Regions from separate parts of the Sinomonas sp. B1-1 genome, predicted to be linked through region 2. Evidence: riboswitches for the same ligand, from Rfam matches in the RefSeq annotation. Region 2 holds a riboswitch; the other holds the start of a gene.
What was found. A riboswitch is a leader RNA that binds a small molecule or an ion and turns the genes downstream of it on or off. The one in region 2 is predicted to bind cyclic di-AMP.
Positions count from the first base shown of each region.

Region 1 (4,403 bases), on a different contig from region 2:
TGCCTCGTGCGGAGCGCCACGGAGCAGAGGATGAAGTCCGGCACGATGTGATGCCTGAGCAGCCACTTCCCCGCCTCGGGGGCATCGGCGTGCCCGCGCTCCGCGAGCGGCCTGTCGGCGTCCGCGACTCCGACCGGCCACGCAGCCTTGGAGTGACGCAGGACGACGAGGCGCTTGAGGTGGTGCTTGCTCACGCCACTAGCCTACGGGGCGCGGTGGAGGGGGCCGGCGTCTGCCGGCTGCCCCGTGGCAGCGACTAGATCGAGTACTCGGGCGCGGCCCAGACGATGACCTCGGGGTGCTCGTAGAACCGGTAGCCCTGCCCGCGCACGGTGCGGACAGTGTTCGCCAGACGGCCGAGCTTGGACCGCAGGCGGCGGATGTGCACGTCGATCGTGCGCTCGTTCGGGATCTCCTCGGCGTTCTTCCAGAGGCCCTCGAGCAGCTCGTCACGGCTCACGGTCCGCGTCCCGTTCTCCACGAGGAAGTTCAGGAGCTCGAACTCCTTGAACGTCAGGTTCAGGGTTTCACCGTCGAGGTGGACCTCGCGGCGGGCGAGGTCGATGAGGACGCCGGCCGGGCGGGCGTCCGACTGCGGGGCCGGACGGGGCTCGGGGCGCTGCTGGCGGGCCGCGATGGTCGGGTCGCCGAAGGTGGAGCGCACGACGTCGAGCGAGGAGCCGGGTGCGGAGGCCGGCGCCACCGCGACGGCCGCGTAGCTCTCGACGCCCTCGACGAGGTTCTGCGCGTACGCGCGGATCTCCTGGGCGATGCGCGCGATCGATGTGCCGGCCGCGGCGGCCTGCTGCTCGGACAGGCCCACGTAGAGGACGAAGCCATGCGCGACGTTGTCCGGGGTGACCGCCCGCACCGGCTCAGGCCCCGCGGGGACGACCGGGGTGGGGGCGGTGATCGGGGCGTAGTCCTCGGCCAGGGAGCGGAAGGGCTGGGCTGCCCGCAGCCCCTGCTGGGCTCCGGGGTGAGCCGGGGCATCGGCCTGGCCGGGGAAGCGCGAGCCGAACGGCTGCCGGTGGCCCGGCTGGGACTTCTGGGCGTTGCGGACAGAGATGTGGACGTAGCCGGAAGCAACAGACATGGATCAGACCTCGAGAGAACTAGCCGTGAAGGCTTCGAATGCGGAGCAGATCGCCCGCGTGGGTAGGTGCTGCCCGACGCTGGGCGGAGGAACGACTGGGGCTAAACGCTGGGGTGGTGCAGTCAGCTCGACATTCGACAACAGCGCGGCTCGAGGCTGGCGGGTGAGCCAGCGAGGGCTACTGCGGCTGCAGGTGCTGTTGAGTCTTTGTTCACACTGAGAGTGTGCGGCGTAACAATGCCTACAGGCAAGTAACAATGCCGCTTTCGTCTCACATGTTGAGATCAGCGAGGCCTTTGTGATCAGCATCACGATTCGGCGCAGGCCTGTTATGAATCAAGATTTTCACAGTTTCGGGAGATGGTCGAGTTTTCATCGAAGGATCTTCGGCGAAAGGACTCCTTCCGTTCATCTTCCGTTGAACTAGGCGGAATCTCACAATGTGGACGGCTGTGGACGCGCGCCGGAGACCCGGCCGCGTCAGGTAGACAACCGACCCTTCGGTCAGCTAGTGCGACGCCAAATCTGCCGTTACCCAAATGTGACAATGACGGAAGCTTCCCGTACGGTGTATGGGTGCCCGCAGAACGGCGGGTGCCCACGGGACCCGCTCGCCGAACTCTGCCGGCGGCCCGTTGCGTTCAGTTCAAGGCAGAGACGGAGGACCCACCTGGCGGCCGCGCCCGCTCTCCCGAGCGGAGGTGCGCCCTTGGGGTGAAGCCCATGCCCATCGGCAGGGCCGGATGGCTCGCATCCGAACCCGACAGCTAACTTCGCAGGCGCCAACGAGAGGCCCATCCGCTTTGAGCAAGTCCCCCTTCCGCGCTGCCCCGCGCCCTCATGGCCGCCGCCGCGCCTTCGACCACTCCTCCCCCCTCGCCCGCATTGCCGCGTCCTCGGGCGCCAAGTCCGGCAGCGCGTTCGACAAGCTCGGCCACCGCAGCGCCGTCGTCGCACTGTCCCTCGGCCTGCTCGCGGTCGCCGGAGGCGGCGCGGCAGCCACGGCCAACGTGAACGGCCTGGCCCGCACCTCGTCTGTCGAGGCCAGCATTCCCGAAGCCTCGGGCGATTCGATCGCCCAGTCGATCGCCGCCGGCCCCACCGAGCAGGCGGCCCTCCGCGCTGACGCCGCTGCTTCCAAGACCGCGGCGGAGCAGGCGGCTGCGGACCAGGCAGCTGCCGAGAAGGCCGCCGCGGACCAGGCTGCCGCTGCCAAGGCTGCCGCCGACCAGGCAGCGGCGGACCAGGCGGCGGCCGCAAAGGCCGCCGCCGACAAGGCTGCCGCTGACAAGGCAGCGGCGGACAAGGCAGCCGCCGCGCTCGCCGCCCAGCCCGTCGATGACCCCGCGGGCGCCAAGGCGTACGCCGCGAGCCGCCTCGCCGCCTTCGGCTGGGGCCAGGACCAGATGAGCGCCCTCGAGACCCTCTGGACCAAGGAGTCGGGCTGGAGGACCACCGCGACGAACGCCTCGAGCGGCGCGTACGGCATCGTCCAGTCGCTCCCGGGCTCGAAGATGGCGAGCGTCGGCGCCGACTGGCAGACCAACTACCGCACCCAGATCGACTGGGGCCTGAACTACATCAAGTCCCGGTACGGCTCCCCCGCCAACGCCCTCGCCTTCCACCTCGCCAACAACTGGTACTGATCACCAGCTGGCAGTGACCGGCCGCCCGAACGGCGGCAGCAGGGGGACAGAGCACGACGGCGCCGCCCACCTCAGCGCGAGGTGGGCGGCGCCGTCGTGCTCGGCAGGACGTCGGGGGTCAGCTGCTCGAGCCGGCCGATGCCGAAGTCTCGCTGACGGTGAGCGCCGAGAGTCCATCCTTGAGGGCCGTGATGCTCACGGTCTGGCCGATGGCGAGGCTCGACGACGACCCGGACGATGACCCTGACTGGGACCCCCGCTGGCTGCGGCCCGCCGTCCGGCTCAGGTACTCGGTCTGAGCGGTCAGTGCGTAGGTCTGCTGGAACCCGTCGGTGCTCTTCACGGTCACGGATCCCGACGACACCGCGGTGATGGTGCCGGTCTGCATGACCATCGTCACGTTCTGGCTGTCCCGCAGCACCACGTACTCGCCGTGCAGCACCTGTCCCATGGTGCCGGCGCCCATGCCGGCGGGGCCGAAGCCGTCCGGCGCCACGCCGTCCTGAGCACCGCCGTCCTGGCCGAAGCGGGACTGGCCGCCTGTGCCGGGCTGACCGTTCGCACCCGGCTGGCCCACGCCGCCCTGCGCGGTTCCTGCGCCGCTGGTGGAGCCGGTCGCCGCATACACGGCGGCCCCGGCGCCCGCCGCGAGCACGACGGCGATGCCGGCGGCGGCAGCCCCCTTCTGGGTGCGGGACATCCCGCGCCGGCCCGGCCCCTGGGGAGGAGCGGCGCCCCAGCCGGCGGCGGGCTGGCCCTGCTGCGGGGCCGGGGCACCCCATCCGGCGGCGGGCTGGGCGCCCTGCTGCCACGCGGCGTCGTGCGTCCCTCCCGGCACGCTCGGCTCGACGGAGGGCCGGGCCTGCTGGCCTGGCCGGTTCGGGTTCTGGCCTGGCTGGGCGTGGCCGGGTTCGTGGGGCCTCTGCTGGTCTTCGCCGGACATTGAATCCTCCTGGGGTCGCGGTGTCCTGCTCCCAAGAGTTGGTTCCGTCCCTGTGGCGACGCTGTGCCACCCTGCAGGACTGGCTGTGACCGGGGATAGTCTGGTCACCGCGGGCGTCCACAGCTCGCTCAAAGCTGAGGCTCAGGCTGGGACTAAACCGTCACGGGAGGCTGGAACCATGGCAAGCCCCTTCTCCGTCAACAATCTGCCCGCCCTCACACACCCCGATGGGACCCCGATCCGCGCCCTCGTGGTGGACGACGAGCCGAGCCTCGCGGACCTCATGAGCATGGGGCTGCGCATGGCCGGCTGGAGCGTGCAGATCGCCGGGGACGGGCCCTCGGCTGTCGCCGCCGCGCGGGACTTCCGCCCGGACGTGCTGGTGCTGGACGTCATGATGCCCGGCTTCGACGGCGTCGAGGTGCTCGGCCGGATCCGCCAGTTCATGCCGGAGGTCCCCGCGCTGTTCCTGACCGCGAAGGACGCGGTCGAGGACAGGATCACGGGCCTCGCCGCGGGCGGCGACGACTATGTGACGAAGCCGTTCAGCATGGAGGAGGTCATGCTCCGCCTGCACCGACTCGTGCAGCGCTCGGGCGTGGCCGCGCAGGACGACGCCGAACTCGTGGTCGGAGACCTCGTCCTGAACACGGACACCCGGGAGGTGACCCGCGGCGGCGAGGACATCCAGCTCACCGCCACCCAGTTCGAACTCCTG
Region 1 is NZ_JBCHVF010000006.1:100,856-105,258, reverse strand. Features, by position in the region: gene ACQ5BE_RS10960 (SixA phosphatase family protein) at 1-194, opposite strand, end outside; gene ACQ5BE_RS10955 (winged helix-turn-helix domain-containing protein) at 257-1,096, opposite strand; cyclic di-AMP (ydaO/yuaA leader) riboswitch at 1,699-1,893, shown strand; gene ACQ5BE_RS10950 (hypothetical protein) at 1,900-2,742, shown strand; gene ACQ5BE_RS10945 (hypothetical protein) at 2,861-3,685, opposite strand; gene ACQ5BE_RS10940 (response regulator transcription factor) at 3,864-4,403, shown strand, end outside.
Region 1: another riboswitch for cyclic di-AMP. It lies ahead of ACQ5BE_RS10950 (hypothetical protein); the one in region 2 lies ahead of ACQ5BE_RS11655 (M23 family metallopeptidase).

Region 2 (4,403 bases):
GGCCTCGGCCTTCGGGGAGGGGCGCGTCCCCGGCTCCGAGGTGATGATCGAGGAGCGCTCGAGGAACGGCGCCTTGTCCGTGGCCTTGGCGAACTTCGAGCCGAACTCACCGAAGGAGAGGTGCTGGGCCTTGGAGCGGACGAGGCCGAAGGAGGCGACGTCCCAGAACGCAGTTGAACCGCCGACGCCGAGGACCACCTCGTAGCCCTCGGGCGCCGAGAAGAACTCCTTGAGGCCCTCGCGGACGCTGCCGACGAGGTTCTTGACGGGCGCCTGCCGGTGGGAGGTGCCGAGCAGCTTCTCACCCGCCGCCGCGATCGCGTCGACCTGCTCTCGGCGCACCTTGGATGGACCTGCTCCGAAGCGTCCATCGGAAGGGAGGAGCTCGGCGGGGATCTGAAGCTGGCTGGATTCGGCCACGGTGAAGCCTCCTTGTGGGTCAGGGTGGAGGCGGAGGCCGTGCCCTTCGCCCCGGGTCAAGTCTGCCGCACCGGCATTGGTGTCGCGAACCATTGCGCCCGGGAGTCCCGTCTAATCTGAGCGGTTCAAAATAAGCTAGAATTGCGGCAGCGACGCCGTCCGCACCGCCCCACCGCCCGAGGAGCTCGAAGCACCGCATGTCCGACCTCATCGACACCACCGAGATGTACCTGCGCACCATCCTCGAACTCGAGGAGGAGGGCATCACCCCACTGCGCGCGCGCATCGCCGAGCGGCTCCGCCACTCCGGCCCCACCGTCTCCCAGACCGTGGCACGCATGGAGCGGGACGGCCTCGTGGTCGTCTCAGGGGACCGGCACCTGCAGCTGACCCTCGACGGCCGCAGGCGGGCGGTCGAGGTCATGCGCAAGCACCGCCTCGCGGAGCGCCTCCTCTCCGACGTGATCGGGCTGGACTGGCCCTACGTCCATGACGAGGCGTGCCGCTGGGAGCACGTCATGAGCGAGCGCGTCGAGCGCCGGCTGTACGAGCTGCTCGGACGGCCCACGGAGTCGCCCTACGGGAACCCCATTCCCGGCCTCGAGGCCCTCGGCGGCACCCCCTCCGAGGGGTTCGCCGACGGCGTCGTCACGCTCGTGGAGGCGATGGACACCTATGCCCCGGGTTCCCGGGTCGTGGTGAGCCGGCTCGCCGAGCCGATCCAGGTGGACCCGGAGCTGCTGGCACAGCTCGATGAGGGCGGCATCCGTCCGGGCGCCAAGGTCGCCCTCGAGCGGGTGGGGGACTACATCTCGGTGCGCGTGGCAATGGTCGACGGCGCGCTGGAGCTGCCGGTCGAGGTTGCGGCGCACGTCTTCGTCTCGGTGGCATAGCTGGCCCGCGAGCCGCGTAGTTACCGGGGAGTCGCACAAGGCCTCACACAAGAGGACAAAACCTCTACTCGGTGGAGTAACCCGCCAGACGCCAATTTGGCGTGAGCTTCCTCTCACTAAAGGTCACGAAAGCGTTACATCGGGTTTGAGTTCCTCTATGCTGGAGGACAAGCGCCGGGACTTCGGCGTGATCCCAGCCGCACGCCGAGCTCTGCCAGCGGACCGGGATGCAGCAATCCAAGGCAGAGGCGGGGGAACCACCAGCGGCGGCCGAGGCCGCCTTGGGGTGAAGCCCGCAGCACGCTCGGGACACTGGCACGCAGGATCCATCCGTGGATACCCGTGTGCCCAGACCCGCGCGGCTGGGCCGAGTCCGGACTCTCTGGCTCGAACCCGACAGCTAACTTCGCAGGCGCTTGACGAGAGAGGGAATTCGCTTGAGCCAGCAAGCTGTCCGCGGTCGACGTCGCGCCCAGTCGCCGTCGTTCGCCGATGTCGACCATGCCGCGGGCCTCCGCCCCCGAGACGCCAGCAGGCGCGGCCGCCGCGCCGCCGAGCGCCAGAGCCCCGTCCGCCAGCTCGCCGAGATCGCCTCGGTCGCCGGGGTCGGGCAGAAGGCCGGGGTGGCACTCGCCGCGACGGGCCTTGTCCTGACCGTGACGGTCCCCACCGCCACCGGTGCCATCGAGGCCGGCGCCGCCTCGAAGGCCTCCCAGGTCGTCGACACGGCCGTCCTGCCCGAGGTCACGGCGCCCGAGGACGCGTCCGTCGCCTTCAGCCGGGCCTCCGTGGGCAGTGCACTCAACCCGGACGGCCAGCTCCAGCAGATGCTCACGGCCGAGTCTGCCAAGGGTGTCACGCCGGCCCAGGCCCAGCACTCCCTCGGCGCCCCCCTCGACTCCATGGAGAAGACCTCTCCGTTCGGCTACCGCGTGAGCCCCATCAGCGGGTGGGCCGGCGAGTTCCACCGCGGGCAGGACTTCGCCGCCCAGTGCGGGACCTCCGTCAAGGCGGCCGCCGGCGGAACCGTGACCTTCGCCGGATGGCACCCCTACGGCGGCGGGAACCGGGTCGTGATCGACCACGGCAACGGGCTCGAGACCACCTACAACCACCTCTCCTCGTTCTCGGTCTCGGTGGGCCAGAAGGTGGACCGCGGGGCGCTCATCGCCCTCAGCGGCACGACCGGTGCCTCCACCGGCTGCCACCTCCACTTCGAGGTCATGGTCAACGGCGACGTCGTCGACCCCAACGGCTGGCTCTGAGCCGCGTTAGCGGCCCTCTCCAGCCCTCCAGGGCGCGTGCTTTCGGGCGCGCGCCCTTCGTCGTGTCCTTTTCGTGATCCTCGATAAACACACCGTGATCCGAATGTGACATATGGTCCGGTGTCCTGTAGGGTCGTTCCTGTTCCAGCTCCTACCAAGTTGGAACATTCGGAGAGAATGCCTAGCTCTGCCACTCTCCGAAGCCGTTCGCACACACCGCTTGGCAGAGGCGGGGGAACCACTTCTGGTCCTCCTCAGGGAGGGCCTTGGGGTTAAGCAGCCCGGCGCGAGCCGGGAGGCCGGATACTTCCAATCCGAACCCGACAGCTCACCTCGTAGGCACTGGGAGAGGCTACTTCTGTGTCGTCACGCACCATGACTGCGCGCCATCGCGCCGTACCGGTCCGCACCCGTCCGCTCGAAGCTGTCGCGCAGGCAGTGTCCGACAATGCAGGCACCATCGGCCGCCAGGCGGCCGTCATCGCCGCGGCGTCCGGGCTGATCATCAGCGCCGGGCTCCCCGCGCAGGCTGCAGAAGCCCAGCGCGAGGCTTCCGCCCTCTCCGACGTGGCCAGCACTGCTGTGCCGAGCGTCGTCGCGTCCACCGATGCCCAGGTCTCCTTCGAGCGCCCCGCCGTTGAGTCGGTCGCCGCGCCCGTCGTCGAGCCCGTCAAGACCCAGTCCACCGCTCCGGCCGCGCAGACGCAGACCGCTACCGCGCAGGCCGCGGTCGCGACGAAGTCGTCGCCCGCTGTGGACGCCACCGTGAACGCCGCCGGCTCGAGCCTCGCGGCGATCGCCTACACGGGCATCGGCCACCCCTACGTCTGGGGCGGCACCACTCCTGCTGGCTGGGACTGCTCGGGTTTCACCCAGTGGGTCTACGCCCAGGCAGGCATCAGCATCCCGCGTGTCCAGGCATGGAGCATCATGCGCCAGACCGCCACTCCGGCCCCCGGTGACCTCGTGGTCCAGAACGGCGGCGCCCATGTTGGCATCTACGTCGGCAACGGGATGATGATCAGCGCGCTCAACCCCTCGCAGGGCACGCTGCTCCACGCCGTGGCCGCGACCGGCTCGTCCGTCTTCTACACCCTCAGCTGAGAACCATCCACTTCCGGGCGCGGCGGTGACCCCCGCTGCGGCGCCTTCCGAGGGCCGTCCCCCTGCGGCCTGAGGGACACGAGAGAGAGAACTCACCCGTATGACCACCCGTGCAGGAATCGGGCGCCACCGCGCCGACAACACCTCCTCCCTTGCCATCATCGCCAAGGCTGTCACCGAGAACGCCGGCGGTGTCGGCCGCCAGGCCGCCGTCATCGCGGCTGCCAGCGGCCTCGTCCTGACCAGCGGCGTCGCCGCCAACGCTGCTGAGGTCTCGTCCCAGCGCGAGGCGTCGGCCCCGGTTGCCCTCGAGGTCGAGAGCGCCGTCCAGGCGCCGATCTCGGCCGAGACGACGGCCGCCGTCACCTTCGAGCGTCCCGCCGTCGAGTCCGTTGCCGCCCCGGTCGTCGAGAAGCCGGCCCCGGCCCCCGTCGCCCAGGCCGCCCCGCAGGCCCAGGCTCCGGCTCCCGCCAAGGTGCAGGCCGCCGCCAGCACCGCTGTGCAGGCTCCCGCCCCGGCCCCCGCCGCCGCGAGCGGCCAGGGTGCCGCCATCGCCGCCGCCGCGTACGCCCAGCTGGGTGTCGCCCAGGACTGCACGATGCTCGTGACCAACTCGCTGGCCGCCGTCGGCATCCACTACCACGGCTGGCCGGCCGGCTACCTCTCCCTCGGCCGCACGGTCAGCGCCGCCGAGGCCCAGCCCGGCGACCTCGCCTACTAC
Region 2 is NZ_JBCHVF010000007.1:78,627-83,029, reverse strand. Features, by position in the region: gene serC (phosphoserine transaminase) at 1-420, opposite strand, end outside; gene ACQ5BE_RS11660 (metal-dependent transcriptional regulator) at 618-1,313, shown strand; cyclic di-AMP (ydaO/yuaA leader) riboswitch at 1,532-1,744, shown strand; gene ACQ5BE_RS11655 (M23 family metallopeptidase) at 1,751-2,578, shown strand; cyclic di-AMP (ydaO/yuaA leader) riboswitch at 2,770-2,934, shown strand; gene ACQ5BE_RS11650 (C40 family peptidase) at 2,954-3,682, shown strand; gene ACQ5BE_RS11645 (NlpC/P60 family protein) at 3,783-4,403, shown strand, end outside.